4 regions of the Pseudomonas sp. S34 genome follow, and region 2 is predicted to be linked to each of the others. Evidence: predicted binding sites of a transcription regulator. Region 2 holds the regulator's gene; each other region holds the start of a gene.
What was found. The regulator sigma-54, encoded in region 2, starts transcription at its own class of promoters, with help from an activator protein. The targets are predictions, from matches to a motif close to ANTGGCATNNANNTTGCTNT.

Region 1 (5,955 bases), 920 kb from region 2:
CAAGCTCATCAAGGCCCGGCTTCTTCCTGTCGCCGCCGAACTGGATCTGAACGATCTGGAAGGGCGGACCAGTGACGCGAGCGTCAAAGAGCTCAAGTCCCAGAACAGCATTCAAATCCTCGACATTACTCCAATCTGAACAACACCTGTCGCATTCACATCCAGGCCTTGGCACGGGCTCTGTCTTGAGGCTACTCTGCAAGCGAGATCAGCGAATGAATCGCTAAGGTCTGGTCTTGTAGCTCCATGCTTGTTTCCCGCCGGCACATCGGTTGCCGTCGCTCGCGCTGTTCGGTTGCGGGTGAGGGAGTACGGAAAGTCTATCCATCGTTTTGAGGAGGACGTTTCATGAGCACAGCCTATCAAGAAGACATCAGCAGCAGCGTGCTGCGCCGCATGAAAGAAGGCGGTTTTGACTTTTCACGGTTTCATCCCATCGAGTTCTACGCCATTTTCCCGGATGAGGAGCGGGCACGCAGGGCGGCAGGTCATTTCCACCGTGGTGAATCCCTGGATGCGCAAGTCAGTGTGCGCGACGACGGCGCCTGGGCGCTGGAGCTGTGCAAGGTCATGTATGCCACCTACGATGATATCGGCGACTTCGAACAGGGTTTCGAAGCAGTGGTCGAGCCTCTGGGCGGCATCATCGAAGGCTGGGGTGTGAAACAGGAGGTACGAGGGCGACTCGCATAACCTTATGAACAGTGACAATCAGCAATCACGGCTGACCTTCGGGTTGGCCGTTTTCATTTGTGGGCGTTGGACACCAAAAAAAGCCGCCAGGGCAGGCGGCTAAAAGGGAAGTCCGGTGAGCTTTTCAGCGAATGCCTGGATTATCCGTACCCATTGCCGGGCAGTGAAATCAACTCTGACTATGCTGGTGATAGGCGACCACCACGCCTTGCAATGAAGCGGGGGCGATCAGGTTGGGGCATTTACCGCACAGGATTGGTGCGGTACGTGCGCGTTGATTATCCAACCGATTGAAATTTAAGCGTTTATGCCGATGGCACGGGCCTTGCGAAGGTCTGGACGTCCGAGTGACAAGGAGTACGGCATGATCCGCACCTATTTTGATGAGATGTACGATGCCGGCGGCCAGGTCCGCCCGCATTATCGGGAGTTTGCCCGTTGGCTGGCCGAGACGCCTGACGAGCTTCTGGCACAACGGCGACGCGAGGCCGATCTGTTGTTTCATCGCGCCGGGATTACCTTCACGCTCTACGGGGACGAGCAGGGCACAGAGCGCCTGATCCCCTTCGACACCATTCCACGCAGCATCCCCGCCAGCGAATGGCGGATTGTCGAACGCGGCTGCATCCAGCGGGTCAAGGCGTTGAACATGTTCCTCGCCGACCTCTACCACGAGCAGCGCATCATCAAGGCCGGCATCATTCCGGCCGAGCAGGTGCTGGCCAACGAGCAGTACCAGTTGGCGATGCAGGGCCTGGACCTGCACCGCGATATCTATTCGCACATCTCCGGCGTCGACCTGGTGCGCGACGGTGACGGCACCTACTACGTGCTCGAAGACAATCTGCGTACGCCGAGCGGCGTCAGCTACATGCTCGAAGATCGCAAGATGATGATGCGCCTGTTTCCCGAGCTGTTCGCGGCGCAACGCATTGCCCCCATCGACCACTACCCGAACTTGCTGCTCGACACCCTGAAAAGTTCAAGCCCCATCGATAACCCGAGCGTGGTGGTGCTGACGCCGGGGCGCTTCAACAGTGCGTTCTTCGAACATGCATTCCTGGCGCGGGAAATGGGCGTGGAACTGGTGGAGGGCGCGGACCTGTTCGTGCGTGACGACAAGGTCTACATGCGCACCACCGACGGGCCGAAAGCGGTCGACGTGATTTATCGTCGCCTCGACGACGCCTTCCTCGATCCCCTGGCCTTCAACCCGGAATCGATGCTCGGTGTGCCGGGGCTGCTGTCGTCCTACCGTTCCGGCAACGTGGTGCTGGCCAATGCCATTGGTACGGGGGTAGCGGACGACAAATCGGTGTATCCGTTCGTTACCGACATGATCCGTTTCTACCTCGATGAAGAACCGATCCTGAAGAACGTGCCGACCTGGCAATGCCGTAATCCGTCTGAGCTTTCCCATGTGCTGGCCAATCTTCCAGAACTGGTGGTCAAGGAAACCCAAGGCTCCGGCGGGTACGGAATGCTGGTGGGGCCGGCGGCGACGGCGGCGGAAATCGAAGCCTTCCGTGCGCGGATCATCGCCAAGCCCCATGCATATATCGCGCAACCGACGCTGTCGCTGTCGACCTGTCCGACCTTTGTCGAAAACGGCATTGCGCCACGCCATATCGACTTGCGGCCGTTTGTTCTGTCGGGTCGTGAAACCCGGGTCGTGCCCGGCGGCTTGACCCGCGTCGCCCTGCGCGAAGGCTCCCTGGTGGTCAATTCCTCCCAGGGCGGTGGAACCAAGGACACCTGGGTGGTCGAGGATTAAAGGAAGCCTGTCATGTTAAGTAGAACTGCCTCGGATTTGTATTGGATGTCGCGTTACCTGGAGCGGGCGGAAAACCTCGCCCGGATGCTCGACATCAGCTATTCGCTGTCGCTGATGCCGCAGGACGGTCGTGGCGACGGTTTGCACGAACTGGCCATGCCGCTGTTGATCACCGGCACCCTGGACGATTACCTGGAGCGCCATGGCGAACTGCATGCCGAACGGCTGCTGCATTTCTTCGCCCTGGATGCGGCCAACCCGGCGAGCATCTACAGCTGCCTCGGTGCGGCACGGGCCAGCGCCCATGCGGTGCGTGGGCGCATCACCGCCGACATGTGGGAAAACATCAACGCCACCTGGCTGGAAATTCGCGGCATCGCCGAACAGGGCCTCAGTCGCTACGGCATGAGCCGTTTCTGCGAGTGGATCAAGGAACGTTCCCACCTGTTCCGGGGTGCGTCCTACGGCACCATCATGCGTAACGATGCGTTTCGCTTCATTCGTCTGGGGACCTTTATCGAACGGGCGGACAACACCTTGCGCCTGCTCGATGCCCGCTATGAAATGGCCGGCGATCAGGCCGAAGCGGTCAGCGATGGCACCGCTCACGCCTATTACCAGTGGAGCGCGTTGTTGCGGGCATTGTCGTCGTTCGAGGCCTACACGGAAATCTACCGCGACGCCCCCGGCGCCAGGCATGTGGCGGAGTTGCTGTTGCTGCGGGCCGATGTACCGCGATCCCTGCGCGCCTGCACCGAAGAAATCGACCAGATTCTCTCGCAATTGCCGGGGGCCAACGGTCGCCCGGCACAACGCCTGGCGGCAGAAATGGACGCACGCCTGCGCTACACCGGCATCCATGAAATTCTCGAAGAAGGCCTGCACGCCTGGCTGACCGAGTTCATCCCGCTGGTGCGCCAGTTGGGTAACGCGATACACAGTTCTTATCTGGAGGCCGCATGAGACTTTCCATTAGCCACGAGACCACCTATCACTACGAAGACAAGGTGCGGGCGAGCATCCAGTACCTGCGACTGACTCCCCACGACAGCGAGCGCCAGCACGTGCTCAGCTGGCAGCTCGACCTGCCGCGTCCGGTGCGGGCGCAACTCGATCCGTTCGGCAACATTCTGCATGTGCTGACCATGGACGAGCCCCATGAGGCGATCATCATCGGTGCCCGTGGCCAGGTCGATATCGACGAAATGCGTGAGGCCGAACACGAGAGCCAGTCGGCACTGCCGTTTCTGCGCTTCACCCGTTTGACCGAAGCCGACGCCGCCCTGCGTGCGTTCGCCGAGAAGGAATGCAGGCAACGCCGCGATCGCACGGCGCTGATCGATCTGATGCATGGCCTCAACCAGCATATGACCTACACACCGGGCTCCACGGAAGTGGACACCAGCGCGGCCCAGGCCTTTGCCGGACGGTCCGGCGTGTGCCAAGACCACACCCACGCGTTTCTCGCCTGCACCCGCAGCCTGGGCATTCCTGCGCGTTATGTGTCGGGCTATCTGTACAGCGAAAACAGCGAACACCTGGCCAGCCACGCCTGGGCCGAAGCCTGGCTGGATGACGCCTGGTACAGCTTCGACGTGACCAATGAGCTGGCCCGGCCGGAACGCCATCTGAAACTGGCGGTGGGCCTGGATTACCTGGATGCCTGCCCGGTGCGCGGGATGCGCCGGGGCGGCGGGTGTGAGCAGATGCACGCCAAGGTGCTGGTGTCACCGACGCCAGCGCCGGTGATTTCAGTGCAGCAGCAGTAGGCGCGATACCACGGAACCCTGTGGGAGCGAGCTTGCTCGCGATGGCGTCATTTCAGTCAATACTTTTGTGACTGACACACCGCTATCGCGAGCAAGCTCGCTCCCACAGGTACGATGTTGTTACGGCTTAACCTTGCGCCCGACCATATGTTGCAAATACCCCACCAGGCTCTGCAGATCCCCATCGGGCAACACCTCGGCCGAGAACCCGGGCATCTTCGCTTGCGGCCACTGGCGCAAACTCTGTGGATCGCGGATGTAGCGCTTGAGGAAGTCCGCACCGAAGTACTCGGTCGGGTTGTACGGAATATTCAGGTCCGGCCCGAATTGCGCGTCCCCGGCGCCATTGAGTCGATGGCAGGCCAGGCAGTTCTTCTGGAACAACGCAAATCCCTTGTTCACCGGATCATCCGCCTTCAATGCCGGATCGGGCAGCAGTGCGGGAAAGCGCTCGGCCACGGGTGCCAGGCGTTTGATGCTCGCCACCTGGAACGGCCATTGTTCTGGACTGATGTTGCCGGCCTGCGGATTGCTCCAGACCAGATAGAACGGCCCGGCGCCCGGCTTGCCTTCGGATAGCGGTGGCCAGGGCTTGCTCGGGTCTTCAATCGCCAGCCACGCCTGTGCACCCTGGGTATTGAGCAACGGCGCGGCGGTCATTTCGGCGGCAAAACCATCCAGCGCAACGGCTTGCAGGTGGTCTTCAGGTTTGATGCCGGTCAGCAGTGCGGACAGCGGCACGGCGCGGTAGCTCATGTCCCGCTTGTAGGAAACGTCGTTGCTGATGTCGATGGTTTGAACCTGAGGATGCTTGAGCAATTGCTCGGTCTGCCAGGTGCGACTGTTCGCGCCCAGCTCCAGGTTCAGCTGTGCGGCATACAGGGGCGAGCCGAACAGCGTGGCCCCGAGCAGAATGAGCATTTTCAAGTGATCGCCGTCCATGTCGTGCAAGTGCCGCAAAGATTGGCACAGCCACGCTGGCCCGGGTAGCGGGCCAGTCACATTTTGAGAGTGGCAATTCAAAAACTGTGACGCCGTAGCTTTATAGACGCGACTAGCCGATGACCTTGGTCAGGTTCGGCAATATCAACAACAGCGTGGTGGCGAAAAGGATGAGCCCGGCTTGACGTACTTTCGATTGTTTGAACATGGCTTGACCGCCTTTTTTGTTATTTCCTGATGCCTGCCCGCATAGCATCCATGATGGCAGCGCGTTGCACTTCCTGTAGTGACGAGTGCCTCGGCAAAACCCGACGACAACTTCGTACATGTTCACCTTAGAGCCCGCGGTACGCTTGGCTTAGATCCATTTCGTATGGTGTTCTTCAAATTCGCGTTAAAAATGGCATGAGGCCTAGTGCCAGCTTCTTTGGCACCCGTTGGCTAGACAGCTTGGTGTCCTGAATGGTAGCTGACTACCGTTCGTCTGAGCGTGAGCGTCAATGTCTGTGAGCGCTGCGGTCATTGAATCAAACGCGGCTCGGGTCAAGAGTGGGCACTCGGTATTTACCCACCTGCACTGCGGTTCGAGGACGTCATGACCCAAGCATTGATTTTCGACGCGTTACGCACGCCCCGTGGCAAAGGCAAGGCCGATGGCGCCTTGCACAGCGTCAAACCGGTGAACCTGGTGGCTGGTTTGCTCACCGCACTGCAACAGCGCACAGCGCTGGACACCAGCCAGGTCGATGATGTGGTGCTTGGCTGCGTAACCCCGAT
Region 2 (5,955 bases):
ATACCTCCCGGGCAGGCCGAACTGGCGGCGAACTATATCACTGCAACGGCTGCGCGCCCAAGGCCAAAGCCAGGTCATGTTCAACTGCATGACAGGTTGAAGGCCCCGTTTAGAAGGTTTCCGGCAACAAGGATGGCAATGCGCGACGAACTAGCGTGAGGGTTTCGATCATAACCGTTATAATCGCCGCCTTTTCATCAGGCTATACGATTTCTGACATGAGCCAATCCAGCGACCTGATTCAATCTGCACAACGCACCATCCGCCTCGAGGTAGAAGCCGTGCAAGGCCTGCTACCCCATATCGACGCAGATTTCGTACGCGCTTGCGAGATGATTCTGGCCAGCAAAGGCCGCGTGGTCGTGGTCGGCATGGGCAAGTCGGGACACATCGGCAACAAGATTGCCGCGACCTTGGCCAGCACCGGCACCACGGCGTTTTTTGTGCACCCGGCTGAAGCCAGCCACGGTGACATGGGCATGATTACCCGCGACGACATCATTCTGGCGCTCTCGAATTCCGGCTCCACCAATGAAATCGTGACCCTGCTGCCACTGATCAAGCGCCTGGGCATTCAGTTGATCAGCGTGACCGGCAAGCCTGACTCGCCGCTAGCCAAGGCCGCCGAGGTCAACCTGAATGTTCACGTCGAGCACGAAGCCTGTCCGTTGAACCTGGCCCCCACCTCGTCGACCACCGCCGCCCTGGTCATGGGCGATGCCTTGGCAGTCGCGCTGCTGGAAGCCCGTGGCTTTACCGCCGAAGACTTCGCCTTTTCCCATCCCGGCGGCGCCCTGGGCCGACGCCTGCTGCTGAAAGTGGAAAATGTCATGCACGCCGGGCAAGAGTTACCGCAAGTACAGCGCGGCACCCTGCTGAAGGACGCGCTAATGGAAATGACCCGCAAAGGCCTGGGCATGACCGTGATTCTGGAAGCCGACGGAAAGCTGGCCGGGATCTTTACTGACGGTGACTTGCGTCGCACGCTGGACCGTAGCATCGACATCCATAGCGCTACCATCGACCAGGTCATGACAGCACACGGCAAGACTGCCCGCGCCGAGATGCTCGCCGCCGAAGCGCTGAAAATCATGGAAGACCATAAAATCAACGCGCTGGTCGTAGTCGACAGTGAAGACCGCCCGGTCGGCGCCTTGAACATGCACGACTTGCTGCGTGCAGGAGTAATGTGATGAGTGCGGACCTGCTGCAACGCGGCAAACAGATCAAGCTGGCAGTGTTCGATGTCGATGGCGTGCTGACCGATGGGCGCCTGTACTTCCTCGAAGACGGCAGCGAGTTCAAGACGTTCAACACCCTCGACGGCCAGGGCATCAAGATGCTGATGGCCGCCGGCGTGCAGACCGCCATCATCAGTGGCCGCAAGACCCCGGTGGTCGAGCGGCGGGCCAAAAACCTCGGTATCCCGCACCTCTATCAGGGTCGCGAGGATAAACTGGTGGTACTCGACGAACTGCTGGCCCAACTCAACCTGAGCTATGAACAGGTGGCCTACCTCGGCGACGACCTGCCGGACCTGCCGGTGATTCGCCGCGTCGGCCTGGGCATGGCGGTGGCCAATGCCGCCAGCTTCGTACGTGAACACGCCCACGGCATCACCCTCGCCCGTGGCGGCGAAGGTGCCGCTCGCGAATTCTGCGAATTGATCCTGCGCGCCCAGGACCGCCTCGACGCGGCCAATGCGGCGTACCTGTGAGCCCACTATGCTGAGCAAAAAATTTCGCAACACCCTGATGTTCAGTTGCATCGCGGCGATATTCGCTGCGGTTGGCTACTGGAACATCAGCCCGGAACGCTTCCTCGACAAGCCGGTAACGCCGGTCGATGAAAGCGCGATCGACTATTACGCCATCAACGCCCACAGCGTGCAGTACCTGCCCGACGGCAAGCTGCAATATGATCTGGTGTCCGACAAGGTCGAGCACGTGAAAGCGACCGAGGTGACATTGCTGACCAACCCCGACCTGAATGTGTTCCGCGGCACTGAATTCCCGTGGCACGTCCAGAGCCTGCGCGGCGAGGTCAACCCTGATGGCACACAGGTCGAACTGATCGATGACGTGCGCATCACGCGCTTCGACGAGAAAAACCGTAGAACCCTGATCACCAGCACCCGCATGACCGTGTTCCCGCAGCAGCAATATGCGCAGACCGAGCAAGACGTTAGAATCGACGGCGCTGGCGGTGTATCGACTGGCAAGGGAATGAAAGCGTATTTGAAAGAAAGCAGGATACACCTGCTATCGAACGTAAGAGGACAGTATGAGGCTCGTTAAAACCCTCCCGATTTTGCTCAGTCTGGGCGCAGCACTGGGAAGCGTGAGCGCCTGGGCTCTGCCGGAAGACCAACAGCAGCCTATCCGTATTCAGGCCGACGATGCCCAACTGGACGACAAGCAAGGTATTGCCACCTATAAAGGTGACGTGATCATCACCCAAGGCTCGATGAAGGTGACAGGCAACACCGTTACCATCACCCGCACGCCGGCTGGCGACATTGACGTAGTGACCTCGGTGGGCAACCTGGCGTACTTCGAGCAATTGCAAACGGCTGGCGATACCAAGCCAGTTCAGGGTTGGGGCGTGACGATCCAGTATCACGCTTCGCAAAATCGCGTCGTACTGATCGACAAGGCCAAAGTTGTCGACAAGGACAACAACGTCACCCAAGGCGAGAAAATTGTCTACGACACGGACAAGAAACTCGCCAGCGCCGGTCGAGCCACAGGCAGCAAGATCACCGAGGCGCGTCCGCGTATCGACATGGTGATCCAGCCGAAGAAGAAAACCGACGAGAAAAAGGCCCAGTAATGGCAACTCTGAAAGCTCAGCATCTGGCCAAGAGCTACAAGAGCCGCCAGGTCGTGCGTGACGTCAGCCTGTCCATCGACAGCGGCCAGATCGTCGGCCTGCTTGGCCCGAACGGCGCCGGCAAGACCACCTGCTTCTACATGATCGTCGGCCTGGTGCAAGCCGACCAGGGCCGCGTCCTGATCGATGACCTGGACGTCAGCCACCAACCGATGCACGGCCGCGCAAAGGCTGGTATCGGCTACTTGCCGCAAGAAGCATCGATCTTCCGCAAACTGTCGGTGGCCGACAACATCATGGCCATCCTCGAGACCCGCAAGGAACTCGACAAGGCCGGTCGTCGCAAGGAGCTGGAAAGCCTGCTGCAGGAATTCCACATCAGCCACATCCGCGACAACCTGGGCATGAGCCTGTCCGGTGGTGAGCGCCGTCGCGTGGAAATCGCCCGCGCCCTGGCCACCAACCCGAAATTCATCCTCCTCGACGAGCCCTTCGCCGGCGTGGACCCGATTTCGGTCGGCGACATCAAGCAGATCATTCACCACCTCAAGGCCAAGGGCATTGGCGTGCTGATCACGGACCACAACGTTCGTGAAACCCTGGATATCTGTGAAACCGCCTATATCGTCAATGACGGCCAACTGATTGCCGAAGGCGACGCAGAGACCATCCTGGCCAACGACCTGGTCAAGGAAGTGTATCTGGGCCATGAGTTCCGCCTGTAAGCGCTGAGCCGTGCCCAGGCAGTTGCCCGGGCACCTGAGCAGCCACTCACCAGCGCCTCCGTGCCGACAAGCGTGGTCAGCCCTCGACAAGGGCAGCGCAGCAACACCGCTTTATAGTTTTTTATTGTTACAGCGCTCTAGGCAAACCCTTTAGTTTCAGGCATATAATTTGCTTAAGTTTGGCGCCCCGGCGCCCTGTAGTGGATGGCGCATGTGCGCCGGCGAATAAGGTGTTAAGCCCCTGCCATGAAACCATCGCTAGTCTTGAGAATGGGCCAGCAGCTGACGATGACACCGCAGCTGCAACAGGCCATCCGCCTGCTCCAATTGTCGACCCTGGACCTGCAACAGGAAATCCAGGAGGCCCTGGAGTCCAATCCGATGCTCGAACGCCAGGAAGAAGGCGACGACTTCGACAATTCCGACCCCCTGGCCGATAACGCCGAACAAAAGCCCAACACCGACATCCAGGAGCCCTCCTACCAGGAAAGCGCCCCGACGGTTGATAACCTCGATGAGGGTGACTGGAACGAGCGTATCCCCAACGAACTCCCCGTCGACACCGCGTGGGAAGACGTTTACCAGACCAGCGCCAGCAGCCTGCCCAGCAATGATGATGACGAGTGGGACTTCACCACCCGCACCTCGGCCGGCGAAAGCCTGCAGAGCCACTTGCTGTGGCAACTGAACCTGGCCCCGATGTCCGACACCGATCGCCTGATCGCCGTGACCCTGATCGACTGCATCAACAATCAGGGCTACCTGGACGAAACCCTCGAGGAAATCCTCGAAGCGTTCGACCCGGAACTGGACATCGAACTGGACGAAATCGAAGCCGTCCTGCACCGCATCCAGCAATTCGAGCCCGCCGGCATCGGCGCCCGCAACCTGGGCGAATGCCTGCTGCTGCAATTGCGCCAGCTGCCTGCCAAGACCCCTTGGCTGGCCGAGGCCAAGCGCCTGGTCACCGATTACATCGACCTGCTTGGCAGCCGCGACTACAGCCAGTTGATGCGTCGCATGAAGCTCAAGGAAGATGAGCTGCGCCAGGTCATCGAGCTGGTCCAGAGCCTCAACCCGCGCCCGGGCTCGCAGATCGAGTCCACCGAAGCCGAGTACGTCGTCCCTGACGTCATCGTACGCAAGGACAACGAGCGCTGGCTGGTGGAGCTCAATCAGGAGTCGGTGCCACGGCTGCGGGTCAATGCCCAGTACGCCGGTTTCGTGCGCCGCGCCGACACCAGCGCCGACAATACCTTCATGCGCAATCAGTTGCAGGAGGCCCGCTGGTTCATCAAGAGCCTGCAAAGCCGCAATGAAACCCTGATGAAGGTTGCCACCCAGATCGTCGAGCATCAGCGCGGCTTTCTGGAGTACGGCGACGAAGCCATGAAGCCGCTGGTCCTGCATGACATCGCCGAAGCGGTCGGCATGCATGAATCGACGATTTCACGGGTGACCACCCAGAAGTTCATGCACACCCCCCGGGGCATTTATGAACTGAAGTACTTTTTTTCCAGTCACGTAAGCACCTCCGAAGGCGGCGAATGCTCATCCACGGCGATCCGGGCGATCATCAAAAAACTGGTTGCAGCGGAAAATCAGAAAAAGCCGTTGAGTGACAGCAAGATCGCTGGTTTACTGGAGGCACAAGGCATTCAGGTGGCTCGCCGCACCGTCGCCAAGTACCGCGAATCCCTCGGGATCGCGCCTTCGAGCGAACGCAAGCGGTTGATGTAGGGCCACGCCACAGCGTTCCAGTGGTAGATCATCTGATCTACCGCTTTATGCACTGGCAACGAAGGAGAAGCTGTATGCAAGTCAACATCAGTGGACACCAACTGGAAGTGACCGAACCTCTTCGCACCTACATCGGCGAAAAACTCGAACGATTGGAGCGACATTTCGACAAGATCACTAATGTGCAGGTCACGATGACCGTCGAAAAACTGAAGCAGAAAATCGAAGCCACGCTGCATATTCCCGGGAATGAAGTGGTCGCCAACGCGGAACATACCGATATGTATGCCGCGATCGACGCACTCACCGACAAGCTGGATAAACAACTCAAAAAGCATAAGGAAAAGACCCAGAGCCTCCTCCAGGGCGCAACCGGTCGTTAACACTCCCAACCCATGATCCGACTTGAAAGTATCCTGACCCCCGGCCGTTCCCTGGTGAACGTGCCGGGAGGCAGTAAAAAGAAAGCCCTCGAACAAATTGCCAATCTTATCGCCCGCGAAGTGCCGGCCCTGGAGATGCAAGATGTCTTCGAGGCGCTGATCGCCCGTGAAAAACTCGGCTCCACCGGGTTTGGCAATGGCATCGCTATTCCACATTGCCGTCTCAAGGGCTGTGTTTCGCCCATCAGTGCATTGATGCACCTGGACGCCCCTAT
Region 3 (5,955 bases), 600 kb from region 2:
GGTGGCACCCAGGTTGTCGAACAGGTCGAAGATCTGGTCCAGAACCCAGTCCGGACGCGCGCCTGGACGGTCAACCTTGTTGATGCACACGATCGGACGCAGGCCGGCTTCGAAAGCCTTCTTGGTCACGAAACGGGTTTGCGGCATAGGGCCGTCTTGAGCGTCAACCAGCAGCAGAACGGAGTCGACCATCGACATTACGCGTTCAACTTCGCCGCCGAAGTCGGCGTGGCCCGGGGTGTCCACGATGTTGATGTGGTAGCCGTTCCAGTTGATGGCGGTGTTTTTCGCCAGAATGGTAATACCGCGCTCTTTCTCCTGGTCGTTGGAGTCCATCACGCGCTCGTCGTTGAGCTCGTTGCGCTCCAGGGTGCCGGATTGACGCAGGAGTTTGTCTACCAGGGTGGTCTTACCATGGTCAACGTGGGCAATGATGGCGATGTTGCGTAGATTTTCGATCACTTGTGTATCTCGATCAGAGGATTCGGTGTGCTGACAAGTCTTGGCAGCGATTAACAGTAGCGTCCGTGAAAGCCGTTACAGCTTGACGGTGGCATCGGGGGGCCGGTGACGCAGGCCACAGGCAAACAGCCCCGGGCACTTAGCTCGGTCGATAAACGCGCACATTGGCATGCCCCTCACTGAGCAAATGGTGGGCATGCAGGCGACTCATCACGCCTTTGTCGCAATACAGCAGGTACTGGCGAGTAGGGTCCAGTTCCTTGAAACGAGCGTTCACTGCATAAAACGGCATCGTTTGTACCTCGATGCCAGCGAGGTCCAGCGGGTCGTCTTCAGCGGCATCCGGGTGACGGATGTCGATGACGATCTGACCGGCCAGCGCTTCGCTGACTTCTTCAATCTGCAAGTCCTGGCCCAATTCATCGATCACGCGATCGATCGGCACCAGCTTGGCGTTTTCGAGCGCACGCTCGAGTACCGCCATATCGAATTCTTTCTCTTCATGCTCGACGCGATAGCGCTTGGCCGCGGTCTTCGGATTGACCGAGATGACGCCGCAGTATTCCGGCATGTGCCGGGCGAAATCGGCGGTGCCGATTTCGATTGCCGTGTCGATAATGTCCTGCTTGTGACTGGCGATCAGCGGGCGCAGTACCAGCTTTTCGGTCACGCAGTCGATCACTGACAGGTTCGGCAGCGTCTGGCTCGACACCTGGGAGATCGCCTCACCGGTGACCAGTGCGTCGATGTGCAGTCGATCGGCAATTTGGGAGGAAGCGCGCAACATCATACGCTTCAATACTACGCCCATATGACTGTTATCGACTTTGCCGAGAATTTCGCCCAGCACTTCTTCGAACGGCACACTGACAAATAGCACGCGTTGGGAGCTGCCGTACTTCTTCCAGATGAAATGCGCGACTTCCATGACGCCCAGTTCGTGGGCACGTCCGCCCAGATTGAAGAAGCAGAAATGCGCCATCAGGCCGCGGCGCATGATCTGGTAGGCCGCCACGGTGGAGTCGAAGCCACCGGACATCAGCACCAGGGTCTGCTCCAGCGCGCCCAGCGGATATCCGCCGATGCCGTTGTGCTGGCTGTGGATCACGAACAACCGTTGGTCGCGAACTTCGATCCGGACTTCGATTTCCGGCGCTTTCAGGTCGATCCCGGCGGCGCCGCACTCGCGACGCAGTTTGCTGCCGACGTATTTTTCGACGTCCATCGAGCTGAACGTGTGCTTGCCCGCACGCTTGCAGCGCACCGAGAAAATTTTCCCGGCCAGCGCATCGCCGTAGTGCTGCCTGCACTTTTCGGTGATGTCGTCGAAGTCGCCCAGCGGGTACTCGTCGATCTGCAGAAAGTGCGCGATGCCCGGCATGCAGGTCAGGCGTTCACCCATCTCTTTCAAGGCTTTCGGGTCGGTAACACGGGTTTCCAGCTCGAGATTGTCCCACACGCCGTTCACCACCACGGCCGGATCCAGATCACGGAGCACGGCGCGGATGTTTTTGGCCAACTGGCGGATAAATTTCGTCCGGACAGGTCGACTCTTGATGGTGATCTCGGGGAAGACTTTTACGATTAATTTCATGGAAACAGCGCGCGCATGGCCTGCCGAAAAAGGGGGGCGCGGATTATAGCGGAAATTGCTCAAGGTTTAACCAGTTAATGTGCAGAAGGTTTTGCATGCACCAAAACAGGTCATTTATTAGATATGGCGCCACATTACAGGGCGAGCTTTTCTGCTTTAAAGGGCAAAACGCCCTCTCAAGCGTGATTTTGGGGCAAAAAATCCATGCTGGGGCACTGGCATGCAATTTGCTCCCTTGTGAGGCAGGTTGCCTTGGCAGAGTATTCGCGCCGGCATCACAAACATTTAAGGGCATCCACTACCAGCCCTAATACACCCGGAGGACACTATGTCGAAGTCGGTTCAACTCATCAAAGATCATGACGTCAAGTGGATTGATCTGCGCTTCACGGACACCAAAGGCACTCAGCACCACGTGACCATGCCGGCTCGCGATGCGCTGGATGACGACTTCTTCGAAGTCGGCAAAATGTTCGACGGCTCCTCCATCGCCGGCTGGAAAGGCATCGAAGCCTCCGACATGATCCTGATGCCGGACGACTCCACCGCTGTTCTGGATCCGTTCACCGAAGAGCCGACCCTGATCCTGGTCTGCGACATCATCGAGCCTTCGAGCATGCAAGGCTACGACCGCGACCCACGTGCGATCGCCAAGCGCGCCGAAGAGCACCTGAAAGCCACCGCTATCGGTGACACCGTATACGCAGGTCCGGAGCCAGAGTTCTTCATCTTTGACCAGGTGAAGTTCAAGTCCGACATTTCCGGCTCCATGTTCAAGATCTACTCCGAACAAGGTTCGTGGATGTCCGACCAGGACATCGAAGGCGGCAACAAAGGCCACCGTCCAGGCGTCAAAGGCGGCTACTTCCCGGTTCCGCCGTTCGACCACGACCACGAAATCCGTACCTCCATGTGCAACGCACTGGAAGAAATGGGCCTGACCGTCGAAGTTCACCACCACGAAGTGGCGACTGCCGGCCAGAACGAAATCGGCGTCAAGTTCAACACCCTGGTGAAGAAAGCCGACGAAACCCAAACCCTGAAGTACGTCGTGCACAACGTTGCCGATGCCTACGGCCGCACCGCGACCTTCATGCCTAAGCCTCTGTACGGCGACAACGGCTCGGGTATGCACGTACACATGTCCATCTGGAAAGATGGCAAGAACACCTTCGCTGGCGAAGGCTATGCCGGCCTGTCCGACACCGCCCTGTACTTCATCGGCGGCATCATCAAGCACGGTAAGGCCCTGAACGGCTTCACCAACCCGGCGACCAACTCCTACAAGCGTCTGGTTCCAGGCTTCGAAGCTCCAGTGATGCTGGCCTACTCGGCTCGCAACCGTTCCGCTTCGATCCGTATTCCTTACGTGTCGAGCCCGAAAGCCCGTCGTATCGAAGCACGCTTCCCGGATCCGGCTGCCAACCCGTACCTGTGCTTCGCCGCACTGTTGATGGCTGGCCTGGACGGCATCCAGAACAAGATCCACCCTGGCGACGCCGCTGACAAAAACCTGTACGACCTGCCGCCTGAAGAGGCCAAAGAGATCCCACAAGTTTGCGGCAGCCTGAAAGAAGCCCTGGAAGAGCTGGACAAAGGTCGTGCGTTCCTGACCAAAGGCGGCGTTTTCAGCGACGACTTCATCGACGCTTACATCGCCCTGAAAAGCGAAGAAGAAATCAAGGTACGTACCTTCGTACACCCACTGGAATACGAGCTGTACTACAGCTGCTGATCCGGTAGCGTCGCGGCACGCGGCGTGACAAAAAGAGGCCTCCTTCGGGAGGCCTTTTTTATTGCCTGCGATTCAATGGCCGACAAAGTACCCTGTGGGAGCGGGCTTGCTCGCGAAAGCAATCTGTCTGACACATTGATCTTGAATGTACTGGCGCCTTCGCGAGCAAGCCCGCTCCCACAGGGGATCTGGGTTGCCGGACTTCCTTCGCAAACCATGCCCGAATGTGTCGTAGCTTGGGATAACCACCCAGCCTGGCCTATGCTGCAACCCAACGCTTTCGTTTCCGGTCGATTCCATGGGTCGTGGTTTTCTCTTCATCCTGCTGCTGGTTGTTCTGCCCGCCACGGCGCAGATCTACAAGTACACGGACGCCAACGGCGCCACCGCGTACAGCAATCAACCGCCTGATGGCATCAGCGCCCAACCGGTCGACTTGCCGCCCCTCAACAGCGTCGAACGCCAGCCTTCCGGCGAAGCCGCACCTGCTGCTGAAGCCGCTCACAACGAATTACCCCGCACAACCTATGAAGTGCTGGAGCTGACAGGCCTGCCCAGCACCGAAGCCCTGCGCGCCAACAACGGCACGTTCACCGTAACAGTACTGATCACCCCCCGCCTGCAAGGCCCCCACCTGTTACGCCTGCTGCTGGACAGCCAGCCTTACGGCCAGCCAGGCAACGTGCCGACCCTGCAACTGGTGAACATCGATCGCGGCGAACACCGCCTCGCCGTGCAAGTGATCGATGGCGAAAACGTTGTGCAGCAGAGCCCTGCGGTGACATTCACCGTACAGCGGGTGCACAAACCTTGAAGGCCTGGCTACTGATCGCCTGCCTGTTCGCCCAGCCCGCCTCGGCAGAGGTCTTCATGTATGTCGATGCTCAGGGCAACCGGGTTTTCACCGACCAGCCCAAACCCGGCGACGCCCGGCGTGTACCGCTGACAAGGAGCAATCGAATAGCGGCCAACCCCACCAGCGCAGCACCGTTGATCGCCGAGAGCAGTCCTGAAGTACAGGCGCTGTTCCACTATGAGGTGCTGCGTATCCTGATCCCGGAACCCGACGCAACCATCCGCAGCAACACTGGTGAAGTCATTGTCAGCGCCACCAACGAACCGGCCCTGCAACCCGGTCACCACTACCGGTTGCTGCTCGACGGCCAGCCCACCGCCGAACCCGGCCTGAGCCCGGTGTTCCCGCTGAGCAACATCGATCGCGGCAGCCATACCCTGTCCGTGGAAATCCTCGACGAACAGGGGCGCATCGTCGAACGCACCGCCAACCAACCTTTCCACATGCAGCGCACGTCTCTCGCCCAGAAGCGCAGGATCAAACCCTGCACTCTCGAAGACTACGGCCAGCGGCCGGAATGCCCGCTCAGCGACAGACCAGACGAAGAAAAAAATCCTTTCTTGAGACTTTTTTAACCTCGCCCAGGCTTACGCACTATATTGGTGCAATTGTTTGCGCCGTACTCACGCTCCAACCCATTTTGGTTCGAAAGTACCCGCAATAGCTGGCAGAACGCCACGTAAACGAGCGTCAAACGCCTGTTTCAGGCGCTGAACGCTTCTTTTCGGAGCCTTGGTTTGGTTTTTGCATTTTGCCCGTATCTGCATTTTTTTACGCACGCTCTGCCCTAAAAGAGGTCCCGATGACCATTAGCGACGCACTCCACCGTTTGCTACTCGACAACCTCACCACTGCCACCATCCTGCTCGACGCCGAACTGCGCCTCGAGTACATGAACCCGGCGGCGGAGATGCTGCTGGCCATCAGCGGTCAGCGCAGCCATGGGCAGTTCATCAGTGAGTTGTTTACCGAATCGACCGAAGCGCTGAACTCGTTGCGCCAGGCCGTCGAACAGGCGCACCCGTTCACCAAGCGCGAAGCCATGCTCACCGCCCTCACCGGCCAGACCCTGACCGTCGACTACGCGGTAACACCGATTCTGAGCAACGGCGACACGATGCTGCTGCTCGAAGTCCACCCCCGTGACCGCCTGCTGCGGATCACCAAGGAAGAAGCACAGCTGTCGAAACAGGAAACCAGCAAGATGCTGGTGCGCGGCCTTGCCCATGAAATCAAGAACCCCTTGGGCGGGATTCGCGGCGCGGCACAATTGCTGGCCCGGGAACTGCCGGAAGAGAGCCTGCGCGA
Region 4 (5,955 bases), 980 kb from region 2:
GGTTTTGGGCGACAGGCGATCAGCCAGCATCCCCATCACGAAGCGCAACACCGCCCCGGCCAGAATCGGCGTGGCGACCACCAGCCCTCGTTGCTGCGTCGTCAGGTGCAGGTCGGCGGCGATCTGTACTGCCAAAGGACCGAGCAGGTACCAGACCATGAAGCTCAGGTCGAAATAGAGGAAGGCTGCGAACAATGTGGGTGTATGGCCGGATTTCCAGAAGCTTGAATTCATTGCGCACCTCAGCTGTGAAGAGTCTCGAAAGGAGTCATGAGCTTGCAGGTGGGGCGCCGATACGGCCGCACCACCGGCCCCGTGCTGTGGGGCCAAAACGAAAAAACGCCGCTACCCGATCCGCCAAGGGCAAATGAGGTGAGCGACGTCTTTGTCGTAGGTGGGGCAACCGCCGTTGGTTACCTGTGGTGATTACTTAGCGAGATCTGTGCCAACACTCGAAATCGAGTTGCCGCCATTCGCGAGCAAGCCCGCTCCCACAGGTGATTCGTGTTCGGCGTAGCGCCCTTGTGGGAGCGGGCTTGCTCGCGAAGGCGATAGAACATTCGCCACGGAACTTCAGCCGAGCAACTCGCTCATGGCAATAATCTGCTCCGCCACTTGAATCAGCTTCTGCTGGCGGCTCATCGCCTGGCGGCGCATCAGTGTGTAGGCCTCTTCCTCGTTGCAGTCCTTCATTTTCATCAGCAGTCCCTTGGCCAGTTCAATGCGCTTGCGCTCGGCCAATTGCTGGTCGCGGGCATGCAGTTGGGCACGCAAGGCCTGATCGCTTTCGAAGCGTGCCATGGCCACATCGAGAATCGGCTGCAGGCGTTGTGCGTGAATGCCTTCGACGATGTAGGCGCTGACACCGGACTTGATCGCCTGTCGCATCACATCGGGGTCGTGTTCGTCCGTGAACATCACAATCGGTCGTGGCTGGTCGCGAGTCACCAGCACCACTTGTTCCATGACATCGCGGCCCGGTGACTCGGTATCGATCAGAATCACATCCGGACGCACCGTTTCGACGCGTTCGGGCAGGTCGATGGTCAGGCCGGATTCATCGATCACTTCGAATCCGGCCTCGATCAGGGCGGCCTTCAGGCGCCCGACTTTTTTAGCGGTGTCATTGATCAGCAGGATACGCAGCATGTTCATGGTCTCCTGTCAGCGGCTGGCGGATCGGTGCGAGCTGTCGCTCATGGCGTGCAGTTTGAAACTGCGGGCATAACCGGCCGGGTCCGAACCGTCCCAGGTCTTGCCGTCGATCAACTGACTGCTGCGCATCTCCTTGCCCCGTGCCGCGACACCTACAGCGCTGGCCGCTTCACGATACAAGTCTAGTTGCTGGACTTGACGGGCCACGGCGAGGTAATCCGGGTCGTCGCGCAACAAACCCCAGCGACGGAACTGGGTCATGAACCACATGCCATCGGACAGGTACGGCAGATTGACCTCGCCTTCACCATGGAAGCGCAGGGCGTGTGGGTCTTGCCAGCGATTGCCCAGACCATCGACATAGTCGCCCAGCAGGCGCGGCTCGATGCACTCCAGCGGCGCATCGAGGTATTGCGCTGCACTGAGCAATTGCGCGGTGCTGCGACGATTTTCGCTGCTTTCTTCGATGAAGCGACTGGCCTCCAGAATCGCCATCACCAACGCGCGGGCAGTGTTGGGGTATTGCTCGACGAAGGCGCGGGTGCAGCCCAGGACCTTTTCCGGATGATCGGGCCAGATGGTCTGGGTCGTCGCCAAGGTGAAGCCGAGGTCCTGTTGCACGGCGCTGGCGGACCAGGGTTCGCCGACGCAGAGCCCGTCGATACGCCCGGCCCGCAGGTGCGCGACCATTTGCGGCGGCGGCACCACCACGCTGTCGACATCCAGCAGCGGGTGAATGCCCTGGCTGGCGAGCCAGTAATACAACCACATGGCGTGGGTGCCGGTTGGAAACGTCTGGGCGAAGGTGAATTTTGAGCGAGTTTGGTGCACGTGCCGTTCCAGTGCTTCAGGACTGGTCACTCCAAGCGCTTGCAAACCACGGGACAGGTTGATGCTCTGGCCGTTCTGATTCAGGCCCATCAGCACGGCCATGTCGGTCGCGGCCACGCCACCGATGCCCAGGTGAACGGCGTAAACCAGACCGTAGAGGCTGTGGGCGGCATCGAGTTCGCCGCTGACCAGTTTGTCCCGCAGGTTGGCCCAGGACGACTGACGCTTGAGGTTCAGGGTCAAGCCATGGGGTTGGGCGAAGCCCTGGGTGGCGGCGACAACCACCGAGGCGCAGTCGCTCAGAGCCATGAAGCCGAGATTGATTTCGGTTTTTTCCGGGGCATCGCTGCCATTGACCCAGGCCAGAGGGCCGGCTGATGGTTCGTTCATCGCGTGTTCACCTTGCAAAAAAAACGTCGTCCCGAGTTCTTGCATGAGCAGGCCGGGGACGACGCCATTGTCTTTGCACACATTCGGTCGTTGGCATGGGTGCTGGTGCCCAGAGTGGTGCAAGGCATATGCCATTATCCGTTGATTTGATCACGCGCCTCGCTTGCCACCCCGTTGCCCGGCTATAATCGCCGCCTCAATTCGCCGCCAATCGAGTCAAATCCGCCCATGTACACCCTGGCCCGTCAGCTGTTGTTCAAACTCTCCCCGGAAACCTCCCACGATCTGTCCCTGGACCTGATCGGCGCGGGCGGGCGTCTTGGGCTCAACGGCTTGCTGTGCAAGGCCCCGGCGAAGACGCCGGTGAATGTCATGGGCCTGGACTTCCCGAATCCGGTGGGGCTGGCCGCCGGCCTGGACAAGAACGGGGCGGCCATCGATGGTTTCGCCCAACTGGGTTTCGGTTTTGTCGAAATCGGCACCATCACGCCGCGTCCGCAGCCGGGCAACCCGAAGCCTCGCCTGTTCCGTCTGCCGGAAGCCGAGGCGATCATCAATCGCATGGGGTTCAACAACCTCGGCGTCGATCACCTGCTGGCCCGCGTGGCGGCGGCCAAGTACAAGGGCGTGCTGGGCATCAACATCGGCAAGAACTTCGATACGCCGGTCGAGCGTGCCGTGGACGACTACCTGATCTGCCTGGACAAGGTCTACGCCCACGCCAGCTATGTGACGGTCAACGTCAGCTCGCCGAACACGCCGGGCCTGCGCAGCCTGCAATTCGGTGACTCGCTCAAGCAGTTGCTGGCCGATCTGGCCGAGCGCCGCGCGGAACTGGCCTTGCGTCATGGCAAACATGTACCGCTGGCGATCAAGATCGCGCCGGACATGAGCGACGAAGAAACCGCACAAGTTGCGCAAGCGCTGATCGAAACCGGGATGGATGCGGTCATTGCGACTAACACCACCCTGAGCCGTGTAGGCGTCGAAGGCATGGAGCACGGCGAAGAAGCCGGTGGTCTGTCCGGCGCGCCGGTTCGCGACAAGAGCACCCACACCGTGAAAGTGCTGGCATCGGAGCTGGGTGGTCGGCTGCCGATCATCGCTGCCGGCGGTATTACCGAAGGCAAGCATGCAGCGGAGAAAATCACCGCGGGCGCGAGCCTGGTGCAGATCTACTCGGGCTTCATCTACAAAGGCCCGGCGCTGATTCGTGAGTCGGTAGACGCCATCGCAGCCCTGCGCTGATCCCTTGTAGGAGCGAGCCTGCTCGCGATGGTCGATAACGATAACGCGTACTTTCTGGATACACGCGGTGTTCTCGGGTTCATCGCGAGCAGGCTCGCTCCTACAGGGGGATTGTTCCGGGTCAATGAGCAGGCATAAAAAAGGGCCCCTTTAAAGGAGCCCCTGGGCCGGAGCCCGCCGTCCGGATGGGACGTGCATGGTTAATTCAGTACAAATCAGATTGTCGTGTCGGAGTGTTCTGCCCTGTAATTAGCCGACGGCGTGAAGTTCGTTGAGTCTGTGGATTCCCGCAGTGCCGGTCATACCGTCCCAGTTGTCGCCGCGTCCTTCTCGCCAGCCGTTAATCCAGGCTTGACGTACCGACGGTAGAGTAAATGGGCAAAGCTCACGGGATTTACCACCAACGCCATATTGATATCCGCGCAAAAATGCTCTTTCCAACGGATCACGCTTAAGTCTTCTCATAGGGTGTTGCCCTCACTTGTTGACTGTATTTATCGCGTCGACCTCTATTGAGGTCTGGCAGAAAAACTCTGCCGTTGGGGGCTCGTTGCCGGCGTGACGAGCCAAGGTGTTGGCGTCATTGCGGCGCCAACCTGTATTGAGTTCTAACCAATGCGTCACATCGAGGGAATGATCGTTTTGTCATAAGGACGTAACCGTTCATGTGCTAACGCCATAAGTAACAGAGCGTTTGTAGCGTATTTATTGGCCAAACCCCGGTATGATCGGCTCTGCGCTGGATGATGGGCTTAATCCTTTAGTGAGAATGGCTCCCGTTGCCGGGAAGCACTATTCGACGAAGGGTCGACTTATGACATTTTGTTGCATCAACTTTTTTATCTGTCCTTGCATCTAAGCTCATTTAACCCGAGCAGCAGGGGTGGAACGGCACACCTTCGTGCCACGCGGGCGCTCTTCGAGAAAAGCGCCTGATTGAAAACCGGACCGGCAATGCGTTGCCCGGTCACTTAGCTAAAGGTTCTGGAATTCCCATGTCCGATCGTTTCGAACTCTTCCTCACTTGCCCAAAAGGCCTTGAAGGCCTGCTCATCGAGGAAGCCGTCGGGCTTGGCCTTGAGGAAGCGCGGGAGCACACCTCTGCCGTACGCGGCATGGCCACCATGGAAACCGCTTATCGCCTGTGCCTGTGGTCGCGCCTGGCCAACCGCGTGCTGCTGGTGCTCAAGCGTTTCCAAATGAAGGACGCCGAAGACCTGTACCACGGCGTGCTGGACATCGAGTGGCAAGACCACATGCTCAATGACGGCACCCTGGCCGTCGAATTCAGCGGCCATGGCTCAGGTATCGACAACACCCACTTCGGCGCGCTGAAGGTCAAGGACGCCATCGTCGACAAACTGCGCACCCCGCAAGGCGACCGTCCGTCCATCGACAAGCTCAACCCGGACCTGCGCATTCACCTGCGCCTGGATCGTGGCGAAGCCATTCTGTCTCTTGACCTGTCCGGTCACAGCCTGCACCAGCGCGGCTATCGCTTGCAGCAAGGTGCGGCGCCGCTCAAGGAAAACCTCGCGGCCGCCATCCTGATCCGTTCCGGCTGGCCCCGTATCGCGGCCGAAGGTGGCGCTCTGGCCGACCCGATGTGCGGCGTCGGCACGTTCCTGGTGGAAGCCGCCATGATCGCCGCCGACATGGCGCCGAACCTGCGTCGCGAGCAGTGGGGCTTCACCGCCTGGCTCGGTCACGTACCGGCGCTGTGGAAAAAACTCCACGAAGAAGCCACCGAACGCGCCGCCGCCGGCCTGGCCAAGCCGCCGCTGTGGATTCGCGGTTACGAAGCCGACCCGCGCCTGATTCAACCGGGCCGCAACAACGTCGAACGTGCCGGCCTCAGTGAGTGGATCAAGATCTACCAGGGCGAAGTCGCGACCTTCGAGCCGCGTCCGGACCAGAACCAGAAAGGCCTGGTGATCTGCAACCCACCATACGGCGAGCGTCTGGGCGACGAGGCGAGCCTGCTCTACCTCTACCAGAACCTTGGCGAACGTCTGCGTCAGGCTTGCCTCAACTGGGAAGCCGCGGTGTTCACCGGCGCCCCGGACCTGGGCAAGCGCATGGGCATCCGCAGCCACAAGCAGTATTCGTTCTGGAACGGCGCCTTGCCGTGCAAGCTGTTGCTGATCAAGGTGTTGCCGGATCAATTCGTCACCGGCGAGCGTCGTACTCCGGAGCAGCGCCAGGTCGAGCGCGAGCAAGCCGCCTACGATCAGGCGCCGAACGAACCGCAGGAACGCAAGTTCAACAAAAACGGCAACCCGATCAAACCGGCGCCGGCACCGGCTCCAGTGGTCGAGCAGCCGCGCCTGA

Region 1: the regulator sigma-54 is predicted to act here: its motif matches at 1,006-1,025, upstream of PspS34_RS08280 (circularly permuted type 2 ATP-grasp protein).
Region 3: the regulator sigma-54 is predicted to act here: its motif matches at 2,271-2,290, upstream of glnA (type I glutamate--ammonia ligase).
Region 4: the regulator sigma-54 is predicted to act here: its motif matches at 2,493-2,512, upstream of PspS34_RS08550 (CmpA/NrtA family ABC transporter substrate-binding protein).

What each region holds. Positions count from the first base shown of each region.
Region 1 is NZ_CP019398.1:1,860,701-1,866,655, forward strand. Features, by position in the region: gene PspS34_RS08270 (hypothetical protein) at 1-139, shown strand, start outside; gene PspS34_RS08275 (ribonuclease E inhibitor RraB) at 349-693, shown strand; gene PspS34_RS08280 (circularly permuted type 2 ATP-grasp protein) at 1,058-2,467, shown strand; gene PspS34_RS08285 (alpha-E domain-containing protein) at 2,480-3,430, shown strand; gene PspS34_RS08290 (transglutaminase family protein) at 3,427-4,236, shown strand; gene PspS34_RS08295 (cytochrome c) at 4,357-5,178, opposite strand; gene PspS34_RS08300 (acetyl-CoA C-acetyltransferase) at 5,774-5,955, shown strand, end outside.
Region 2 is NZ_CP019398.1:943,539-949,493, reverse strand. Features, by position in the region: gene PspS34_RS04035 (KpsF/GutQ family sugar-phosphate isomerase) at 219-1,193, shown strand; gene PspS34_RS04030 (HAD family hydrolase) at 1,193-1,717, shown strand; gene lptC (LPS export ABC transporter periplasmic protein LptC) at 1,725-2,297, shown strand; gene lptA (lipopolysaccharide transport periplasmic protein LptA) at 2,284-2,832, shown strand; gene lptB (LPS export ABC transporter ATP-binding protein) at 2,832-3,557, shown strand; gene PspS34_RS04010 (RNA polymerase factor sigma-54) at 3,804-5,297, shown strand; gene raiA (ribosome-associated translation inhibitor RaiA) at 5,372-5,680, shown strand; gene ptsN (PTS IIA-like nitrogen regulatory protein PtsN) at 5,693-5,955, shown strand, end outside.
Region 3 is NZ_CP019398.1:345,505-351,459, reverse strand. Features, by position in the region: gene typA (translational GTPase TypA) at 1-462, opposite strand, end outside; gene thiI (tRNA uracil 4-sulfurtransferase ThiI) at 602-2,056, opposite strand; gene glnA (type I glutamate--ammonia ligase) at 2,385-3,791, shown strand; gene PspS34_RS01545 (DUF4124 domain-containing protein) at 4,090-4,605, shown strand; gene PspS34_RS01540 (DUF4124 domain-containing protein) at 4,602-5,222, shown strand; gene glnL (nitrogen regulation protein NR(II)) at 5,450-5,955, shown strand, end outside.
Region 4 is NZ_CP019398.1:1,921,821-1,927,775, forward strand. Features, by position in the region: gene PspS34_RS08540 (nitrate/nitrite transporter) at 1-234, opposite strand, end outside; gene PspS34_RS08545 (ANTAR domain-containing protein) at 574-1,149, opposite strand; gene PspS34_RS08550 (CmpA/NrtA family ABC transporter substrate-binding protein) at 1,165-2,376, opposite strand; gene PspS34_RS08555 (quinone-dependent dihydroorotate dehydrogenase) at 2,605-3,624, shown strand; gene PspS34_RS08560 (ribosome modulation factor) at 3,874-4,089, opposite strand; gene rlmKL (bifunctional 23S rRNA (guanine(2069)-N(7))-methyltransferase RlmK/23S rRNA (guanine(2445)-N(2))-methyltransferase RlmL) at 4,620-5,955, shown strand, end outside.